DNA from 3 places in the Lactiplantibacillus koreensis genome. Region 1 is predicted to be linked to each of the others. Evidence: predicted binding sites of a transcription regulator. Region 1 holds the regulator's gene; each other region holds the start of a gene.
The links. The regulator Rex, encoded in region 1, represses fermentation and respiration genes when NADH is low (regulators of the CRP and FNR family bind a similar motif). The targets are predictions, from matches to a motif close to TTGTGAANTANTTCACAA.

Region 1 (3,418 bases):
GACAATGTTGCCACTCTGTTTGGCTGCATGAAAGCCAAAGTGGGCGGTTTTTTCATCACCTTCGGGGCGGTCCAAACGCGTCATTCTTTCGAGTTGTTTTCGTCGTGATTGGGCCCGCTTGGTGGTTGAGGCTCGTACGATATTCCGATTGACAAAGTCTTCTAATTTATTGATTTCGGTCTGTTGTTTTTCATAATGCTTCCATTCCGCTTGAATGCGAGCCGCTTTTTGTTGGACATATTGATCATAATTACCGGTATAATGTACCATTTCATGATGAGATAAATCGTAGACTTCATTGACGACCCGATCTAAGAAGTAGCGGTCATGACTCACAATTAGCAAGGCGCCCGTGTAGGATTGAAGATAACTTTCGAGCCAAGTGAGCGTTTCAACGTCCAAATGATTGGTTGGTTCATCCAAAATGAGTAAATCACGTTTTTCTAATAGTAGTTTGGCGAGAGCCAGCTGAGTTTTTTGGCCTCCCGATAGCTCAGTAACGGATTTGTCATAAACATCAGCATTGAATTGAAAACCATGCAAAACACCCCGGATTTCAGCCTGGTAACCGTAACCATTTTTTTGTTGAAATTCAGTTTGAACCTGGTCATAGGTCTTTAGTGTTTGCTGGTAAGTCGGGTCATCAGCAATAACTTCAGGATCACTTAATTGGGCTTCTAACCGGTGCATTTGAGCTTCTAGTTGATGTAGTTCAGCGAAGACACTGCTCATTTCTTCCCAAATCGTATGGGCACTGTTTAAGCCTTGATCTTGAGCCAAATAGCCGATGGTTAAGCCTTTACGCATTGAAATTTGACCTTCGTCAGGAACGGTTTCACCGGCAATCATTTTTAATAAGGTTGATTTACCAGCACCGTTGCGACCAACTAAGGCGACGCGCGCATGGTCTTGAATATCTAATTGTACGTTATCGAACAAGACATCAGCGCCAAAACGCCGCATGACTTGTTGTACTTGTAGTAAAATCACGTTTTTTTAAACTCCTTTCGAGGTGGATTCGTCAAATAATTGTAGCATATTGTCGTTGTTAGCCCTAGTGAAAGGGAATAATAAGTAAATATTATTTCACAAAGTGGCCTGTTATGCTAGAATAGTGTCAGCAAATTCACAAACTTTTGATAAGGAGGGTCGTCAAATGGCAGAAACAAAAATTCCACGGGCAACGGCCAAGCGGTTACCGATATACTATCGGTATTTGAACATTTTATTAGATGCTGACAAGAAACGGGTTTCGTCAACGGAGCTGTCAGAAGCAGTTAAAGTTGATTCAGCTACGATTCGACGAGATTTTTCATATTTTGGGGCATTAGGCAAACGCGGGTATGGCTATGATGTTGAAAAGCTCTTGGCATTTTTTAAGAAAATTTTAAATCAAGATACGTTGACTAACGTGGCCTTGATTGGGGTCGGAAATTTGGGTCATGCGTTACTTAATTTTAATTTTCATAAAAATAGCAATGTCCGTATTTCAGCAGCTTTTGATGTTAACGAATCAATCGCTAATACGGTTCAAAGCGGCGTTCCCGTCTATCCAATGGCGGAATTAAAGAAACAATTAATTGAACAACAAATTGAGATTGCCATTTTAACGGTGCCAACTTCAGTCGTTCAAGACGTTACGGATGAACTAGTTGATGCTAACGTTAAAGGGATTATGAACTTTACGCCGTTACGCATTTCAGTGCCTGAGACTATTCGGGTTCAAAATGTTGATTTAACGAATGAATTGCAAACCTTAATTTATTTCATTGAACATTATGGGGAACAGCTTGGCGATAAATCAGCTGAATAATATTTAGTTAGCAAAAGACGCAACCAAAAAATGGTTGCGTCTTTTAGTCATTCTAAGTTAAAAATAAAGGTAAGACTGCGACAACATTCATCAAAATATGCGCAATCATTGAGGTTTGAATGCGACCGGTGTGCCGGTACAGCCAACAAAAGAGGAGTCCAATAAAGGCATATAAAATTAAGTGTCCATCCGCATGAGCAAAACTAAATAGTAAACTAGAAATAACAGCGGCACCGACTGTTCCAGTAACCGTCGTTAGGTTACCGAAGATAACTTTACGAAAGACGATTTCTTCCATAATTGGCGCCCCAACGAGCACTGCCAGTAAGAAGAAGGGATATTTCTGGCCAATGGTGAGTAACGTGTTGGTATTGGCCGAGGCCGTTGACTGGCCGAGCAGTTGTGTCAAGCGTAGAATAACGACTTGACCGGCAAGCACTAAGACGACTCCGATAAGCCCCCATAGAACCGTACTGACCCAATTCTTAGGCTGTTGTTCGACAGCATTAGGCGTTTTAGTTCGCCAGGCGAGCCATACTAAGATGATAGCGCCTAGTAAGTAATCCAAGGTTTGAATTAAGAAAATCCAAGATCCAAGCTGATGAAATCCTTGGGCTAATAAAGTGGGTAGGGCATAGATAATAAAATAGACGATTAAAACCGTCAGCGATTGGCGTCGATTAGCCATTAGCTCACGTCCTTTAACAATAAAATTTCGAGTCAGATTTGACTTAAGTAAGTTCATTATAATCGATTTGACTTTCTTTGACTAATTATTGACAAATAACTTGCATTCTTAAATTAAAATGATATAGTTATCTTTGTGATTAGCACTTGATGTTTGTGAGTGCTAAAAAAGAATAAATGGAGGGATTCACGTGTTAAAACCATTAGGTGATCGTGTCATCTTACAACAACAAGCAGAAGAAGAACAAACGATTGGTGGTATTGTTATTGCCAACAATGCTAAGGAAAAGCCACAAAGTGGTAAGGTTGTTGCTGTATCTGATGGCCGGATTTTAGATAACGGTTCAAAGGTTGCACCAAGCGTGAAAGTCGGCGATCAAGTATTGTTTGACAAGTACGCAGGTACTGAAGTTAAGTATGAAGGGTCAACTTATCTAGTCTTACACGAAAAAGATATTGTCGCGGTTGAAGACTAATCCATTTAACTGATAGTAATTAAAACAAAATTTATTTATGAGGTGAATACAAATAATGGCTAAAGAATTAAAATTCTCTGAAGACGCACGTTCAGCAATGCTCAAAGGTGTTGACCAATTAGCTAACACTGTTAAATCAACTTTAGGTCCTAAGGGTCGTAACGTTGTATTGGAAGAATCATACGGCTCACCAACCATTACTAATGATGGGGTTACGATTGCTAAGGCAATCGAACTTGAAGATCATTTCGAAAATATGGGTGCTAAGTTAGTTTCTGAAGTCGCTTCAAAAACTAACGATATTGCCGGTGATGGGACCACTACCGCAACGGTATTGACTCAATCAATCGTCAACGAAGGCATGAAGAACGTCACTGCTGGGGCTAACCCAGTTGGGATTCGTCGCGGGATTGAAGCTGCAACGAAGACTGCTGTTGACGCC
Region 2 (3,418 bases), 510 kb from region 1:
GTCATAAATATACTCTCCTGTATAAATGTCTTAGGGCCAATTTATTTTGGTCCTTGGACCATTGAATCTATTCTTAGTATAAATTATATTATAAATGTAATTAAAAACAATTTTAATATTTATACAGGAGGGAAAATTATCATGGAAAAAGATGCTTTGATCCAGTTTACGATTCCTACTGCCAGCGCAGTACGTATTAAGAGTCCCTACTCAGAGTCGAATAGTTATATTTGGCATGTATACGCTAATGTCCAGGATATACCAGATAATATTCCTACAGAAGTAAATCCAAGAAAGACGAATATGCACACCAAGGTTGCCACCATGATGGAAAATGGGTTAGAGAAAAATGACCACGCGTTTTATAAAAAAAATCGGGGTATCTTGCTGTCAGCTGAAAAAATAAGCAATGATATGGGAACGTTGAAAATTAGTATGGGGCATGATAATGATGATGATCGGAGTAAATACGGTATTCTAGATGGTGGTCATACGTACAGAGCTATTTTAAATAAACGCTCAGAGCTTGATCCTGACAACTTACAGTTCGTACACTTAGAGATCATGACGGACATTGGCGATATTGACGAAATGGCATCTGCTCGTAATAGTAGTATTCAAGTCAACGATAAAGCAATAGCTGAATTAGCTGGTAAGTTTGATTTTGTAAAAAATGCCATTAAAAAAGAAGCGTTTAAGAAACGTATTGCTTATAAGCAAAATGAAGCGGATAAAGATATTGATGCAGTTGATCTTGTACGCTTAATGTTTGCGATGAATCTTAAAAGGTATGCGGAAGGTTCTTTTAAACAACCAATTCAGGCATATAGTGGTAAAGCACAGGTATTAAAAGATTACTTAAGTGAATATGATAGAGCTGAAAAAAAAGAAAAATCTGATAATCCGTATGAAAAATTAGCAGTACTATTACCCGAAATCACCAAATTATATGATCGCATTGAGATAGATATGCCTAGTGTATATCGAAAAGCGAACAATAATGGACAGTTTGGACGAATTAAAGGTGTGGATACTAAGGGAGGAAAAACAAAATATTCAGAAGAAAAATTAGACTATCAAATATCAACAGGACTTATTTTCCCAATTTTAGGGGGATTCAGAGCATTAATTGAAGATGATGGCGACTCATTTAAATGGGCTGTTGATCCATTGGAAGTGTGGACTAAGGTAGCACCTAAGATGGTTTCAAATACTATATCAATGTCGCGTCAATTAGGTAATAATCCTCAAAGTGCTGGGAAAAGTATCCCTCTATGGGCGCAAAATTATGATACTGTTGCTACGGAAAAAATTAAATTATTGTATGTAAAAAGATAAGTATTTGAACCTCAACTACTTCTGTAAAACAGATTTGGTTGAGGCTTTTTTTGTGGACTTTGTGCAAAATAAAACTTTATTTTTAATGTGATCGGGACGGCTTAAAGCCCACCGGGTAAGGGCTGTGTAACTGTTGATATGAATTGATTTTAATAATCGAAAAAGACAGCGCTTGCATTTTTGCAGGAGTCCGTTATAATAATGTTTGTAAATTAATTCACAAAAGAATTGAATGGAGGAACATCTCATGATTAAAATTAAACCCAACGAAAAAAAGACCGCTGCTGAAACTGAAGTCGCTAAATTAGTGGCACGTTCACAAGCTGCATTAGCTGAATTGAAAACGTATACACAAACCCAAATTGATGATTTGTGTGAAAAGGTCGCCGTCGCCGCATTAGATAATCATATGAAGTTAGCCAAATTGGCCGTGGCAGAAACTGGCCGTGGGGTCGTGGAAGATAAAGCCATTAAGAATATTTATGCCAGTGAATACATTTGGAACAGTATTCGGCACGATAAGACCGTTGGTATTTTGAAAGATGATGCTGAAACGCAATTGATGGAAATTGCAGAACCGGTTGGGATTGTTGCCGGGGTTACCCCAGTCACTAACCCAACGTCAACGGTTGTTTTTAAAACGTTGATTTCATTAAAGGGCCGGAACACCATTGTTTTTGGGTTCCATCCGCAAGCACAAAAAGCGAGTGCCGAGGCTGCTCGGATTATGCAAGCCGCAATTAAGGCCGCTGGGGGGCCAGCCGATGCAATTTTATACATTGAACATCCTAGTATTGAAGCGACCAATGCCTTGATGCATCATCCTGCGATTGCAACGATTTTGGCAACTGGTGGACCTAGCATGGTCACGGCGGCGTATTCTTCTGGTAAGCCGGCGTTGGGTGTTGGCCCTGGGAATGGCCCGACTTATATCGAGAAGACGGCTGATATTCAACAGGCTGTGAATGATATTGTCTTATCGAAGACTTTTGATAATGGAATGATTTGTGCTTCAGAAAATAGTGCCATTGTGGATGCCGAAATCTATGATGCAGTGAAAGCTGAGTTTAATCGGTTGGGCTGTTACCTCGTGAAACCGCAAGAAGTCGCAGCTTTAAGCGATGCTGTGATTGATCCCGAACGTCATACGGTACGCGGGCCGGTTGCTGGGAAGACTGCTTATCAAATTGCTAAAATGGCTGGCTTGAAACAAGTCCCCGTTGATTGTCGGGTTCTAATTGCGGAGATTGATGGTGTCGGCGTTAATTATCCATTGTCTGGTGAAAAACTCTCGCCAGTGTTGACTTTGTACAAGGCCCAATCGACAGCCGCTGCTTTCAAACGAGCAGATGAATTATTGCATTATGGTGGTTTAGGGCATACTGCGGGTATCCATACCAAAGATGATGCCTTGGTTAAAGCGTTTGGACTCCAAATGCCGGCCTGCCGAATCTTAGTTAATACCCCATCTTCTGTGGGCGGTTTGGGCGATATTTATAACAACATGACGCCATCGTTAACGCTAGGTACGGGTTCATACGGCGGTAATTCTATTTCACATAATGTGACAGATATGGATTTGATTAATATTAAGACGGTCGCAAAACGCCGCAATAATATGCAGTGGGTGAAAATGCCACCCAAAGTCTATTTTGAACGCAATGCCGTCCAGTATTTGGAACATATGAGTGGTCTCAAAAAGGTTTTTATCGTTTGTGATCCTGGAATGGTTAAATTTGGGTATACGGATCGCGTAACGGCAGTCTTAAATCAACGGACTGAACCGGTCGATATTGATATCTTTTCAGAGGTCGAACCTAATCCTTCGACAGACACGGTGATTAAAGGGGTCGCACGGATGCAGGCGTTCCAACCAGATACAATTATCGCATTAGGTGGGGGCTCGGCAATGGATGCAGCTAAGGGGATGTGGCTCTTTTACGAACATCCCGAAACGTCATTTTTAGGGGCTAAGCAGAAGTTTTTAGATATTCGGAAGCGGACTTATCAAGTGCCAGCAGCGCATAAAGTAACTTATATTGGGATTCCAACAACGTCTGGTACTGGTTCAGAAGTTACG
Region 3 (3,418 bases), 680 kb from region 1:
ACGCGGGGGAATATTCATGAATTAGCGATTCCGATGAATGCGCTCATTTGGGGAATTTTGTCGGGGGTTACGGCGGCCTTGTACGTGGTCTTGCCCCGGCGAATTGTTGCTGAAAACTCCCCAATTATCGTTTTGGGTTGGGGGACTTTAATTGCCGGGATTCTATTCAATCTCTATCATCCACTTTGGCGTGGTGCCCCAACTATTACGCCAAGATTAGTGGTTTCAATTGGCGCCGTTGTCTTAATTGGGACGATCTTTGCGTTTTCAGCATTATTGCATAGCTTACAATACGCGCCTTCTGCGGTTGTTAGTATTGTTGATGCTGTGCAACCGGTGGTGACATTCATATTGAGTATTATTTTCTTGAATCTAAAAGTTAGCATCGTTGAAATTATTGGCTCAATCTTAGTCGTTTTTGCTATTTATATTTTGCAGCATTATCGTAGTAAATCAACGTTAGATTAACGTTATCGCAGTAACACAAAAAGCGGTCGCAATTTTAAAATTGTGACCGCTTTTTGTGTTTGAGCTAAATTAAGCTTCAGGTTGATAGTCTTCGTCAATAATTAGGACGGGCTTGATGGTTTTACCACTCACTGAGTCTGCATTGGCTTGATTAATATCCGCAAACTTGTAGAACTTTTCGGTCTTTTCAAATGGGAACATACCATGTTGATAGAAGTCAATGAGGCGTGGCACGTCGACTTGAGGAATGGCATCCCCCATGTTAACCCCGATAACTTTTTTATCATCAACACAGAGGTCATTCCATGAACTGATAGTAATATTCTTAGACGTAACAGCAATTAAAGCGGCAGTCCCACCTTGAGCCAAGGCATGAATAGCAGCGACCATTACGGGTTCTACCCCAGTCGTATCAACAGTGAAATCAACACCGTAGCCATTGGTTAACTTTTTGATGGCTGCCACTGGATCTTCCGTTTTACTGTTAATCGTGTGAGTTGCACCTAGTTCTTTCGCTAAGGCTAAGCGAGAATCCACGATGTCGACCGCAATAACTTCGGTACAACCAGAAATTTTACCAGCCATCATTGCTGCTAAACCAACCGCACCAGTCCCAAAGACGGCGATCGTTTGGCCGGGACGTGGTTGTAGACTGTTCAAAACGGTGCCACTGCCAGTGACATAGCCACAGCCTAAAGGTCCTAAGCGCCGTAAATCTAAGGTTTTGTCGACTTTAACGGCATTGCGCTGGTCAATAACCGTATGAGTTGTGAATGAGGATTGGTCAAACATATCACTGACATGGGTGCCGTTTTCTTGGAAATGATCGGATCCATCTGGCCGTGTGCCGCTCAAATTATAGTCGGCATAGTGGCGGCATTTAGTTGGCATCCCTTTTAAACAATTGTCACAAGTGCCATCGGCGTAAAAAGACATGACAATATGATCGCCTACGCTAAAATCTTTCACTTGAGGACCAACTTTTTCAATAATCCCAGAACCTTCATGACCGAGAATAACCGGATAACCTAGGGAAGCGTCCCCTTTACGAATCGCTTCATCCGAGTGGCAAATTCCACTCGCAACTAGTTTAACTTGTAAATCAGTTGGTCCCATTTCAGCCAATTCAATATCGTCTTTAATGACGAATGGATCATTAAATTGATCAACAACTGCTGCTTTAATTTTCATAATAATTAGTACCTCACTTCATTAGTATGTAAAACGCTTACAATTGCTATTGTTACACAACTCACAAATTCAATCAAGCCGATTTGAAGAATTAAATGCTGGGTATGAATGCTGATTAATCAGGCTTTAATGCCTTAAATGTATAAATGTGATACCAAAGTTCTGTAGATGTAATGGTCTAATTTGTGGCTTGAGTTCCAAGTTTGGGAAAACTTTTGCGATAAATTAAATTGGCATCTAACAGAATGGTACGGTTATCGGTTGTCTTAAAAATTAAGGCGGCTTTTAAAGTGTCAATAGCAACACGTCCTAGTTCGTTGGTATCAATTCGGAAAGTTGTTAATGGTGGTGAAACGTAACGTGCAATGTCAATGTCATTAATGCTGATAATAGTTGTGTCTGTTGGCACGGTAATCTTATTTTCATTGAAGGCTTGTAGGACCCCAACAGATAAAGAATCCGAAGCAATTAAAAAGCCCTTGGGAAGGGACTGATCTGATTGAGAAGCGACTATCTTTTGGCCTAGGGCATAACCGCTTTCGACTGAGAAGTCTTTACCAATGAAGACAAAACGATCATCATATAGGTTCAATTCACGCATATAGCTTTCAAAAAATTTACGTCGATCATCTAGATGGCCCGTATCAGATTGTTGTGTATTCCAGTAACCGCCACCGATAAAGCCGATGGGAGTTCGATGTTGTTGACGAAATAAATTAATAGCTCGTTCAGTCATAGCCATTAGATTGGGTTGTACGGAACTAAAGTGGTGAGGGTCAGGGTTAGCATCCACGAAGATTCGATGTGGTGATAAGGATTGTAATTGTTGTAGTTGATTTGGTCGGAATTGACCAACCGCAATCAGGCCATCAATCGGGGTAGGAACTGCTTCGATATTGTGATAAAAGGTTAACACCAAGTTAGCTTTGTCACCATGATCAATGATGCTTTTACGTAAATTACTATAGTAAACATCTGCCAGTTCTTTTTGAGGTTGAACAGAAAAAATTACGGCAATTTTATAAGCTAAGCCGTGGGTCGTATTTGGACGTTGATAATTCAAACTTTGAACTGTTTTTAGAATTCGCTTACGAGCAGTATCCGAAATTGAAAATGTCGGATCATTGTTTAATAAACGTGAAACAGTTGCTGGCGAGTAACCTGCTTGCGCAGCAATTTCTCTAATAGTAGTCAATGGACTGCCTCCTAATAACCATGTTTACTAAAAAAATAACGATTGTTACTATCAGAAACTAATAATACGCTTACATTTGCGAATGTAAAGCTAAGATCGGTAGTAAACGAGCCTAAACAAGCGTTACTAATCTTTAGTAATTAATTTATTAAACCGCTTACATATCTATACTTAATATCATATGATGAGACCAGCGATTAGTAATAATTAGACACAAATGAAAGCGAGTAAATATAAGTATGACAAATCCACTAAGTACAACTCAATTTCTTCACGGTGGGGATTACAACCCCGATCAATGGTTGGATCAACCAGCTGTAATTGATAATGATTTTGAATTATTCAAAAGTGCTAAATTAAACACCATTACGGTTGGGATTTTTTCATGGGCAAAATTAGAACCAAGTGAGGGTCATTATAATTTTGGTTGGTTAGACGATATTTTTGATCGTGCTGCTGCTCAAAATATGCAAGTGATCTTATCAACACCTAGTGGTGCTCGACCACGTTGGTTGGCAGCTAAATATTCAGAGGTTTTACGTGTGGATGAGAATGGACACCGAA

Region 2: a site for Rex is predicted at 1,544-1,561, ahead of adhE (bifunctional acetaldehyde-CoA/alcohol dehydrogenase). Genes of this name have one in related genera too.
Region 3: a site for Rex is predicted at 1,709-1,726, ahead of C5Z25_RS06005 (NAD(P)-dependent alcohol dehydrogenase). Genes of this name have one in related genera too.

The regions. Positions count from the first base shown of each region.
Region 1 covers NZ_CP027190.1:1,909,906-1,913,323, forward strand. Annotated here, with positions in the region: gene C5Z25_RS09185 (ABC-F family ATP-binding cassette domain-containing protein) at 1-990, opposite strand, end outside; gene C5Z25_RS09190 (redox-sensing transcriptional repressor Rex) at 1,157-1,813, shown strand; gene C5Z25_RS09195 (CPBP family intramembrane glutamic endopeptidase) at 1,866-2,501, opposite strand; gene groES (co-chaperone GroES) at 2,692-2,976, shown strand; gene groL (chaperonin GroEL) at 3,032-3,418, shown strand, end outside.
Region 2 covers NZ_CP027190.1:1,400,277-1,403,694, reverse strand. Annotated here, with positions in the region: gene C5Z25_RS06835 (helix-turn-helix domain-containing protein) at 1-5, opposite strand, end outside; gene C5Z25_RS06830 (AIPR family protein) at 142-1,338, shown strand; gene adhE (bifunctional acetaldehyde-CoA/alcohol dehydrogenase) at 1,586-3,418, shown strand, end outside.
Region 3 covers NZ_CP027190.1:1,226,090-1,229,507, reverse strand. Annotated here, with positions in the region: gene C5Z25_RS06010 (DMT family transporter) at 1-468, shown strand, start outside; gene C5Z25_RS06005 (NAD(P)-dependent alcohol dehydrogenase) at 538-1,659, opposite strand; gene C5Z25_RS06000 (LacI family DNA-binding transcriptional regulator) at 1,838-2,854, opposite strand; gene C5Z25_RS05995 (beta-galactosidase) at 3,094-3,418, shown strand, end outside.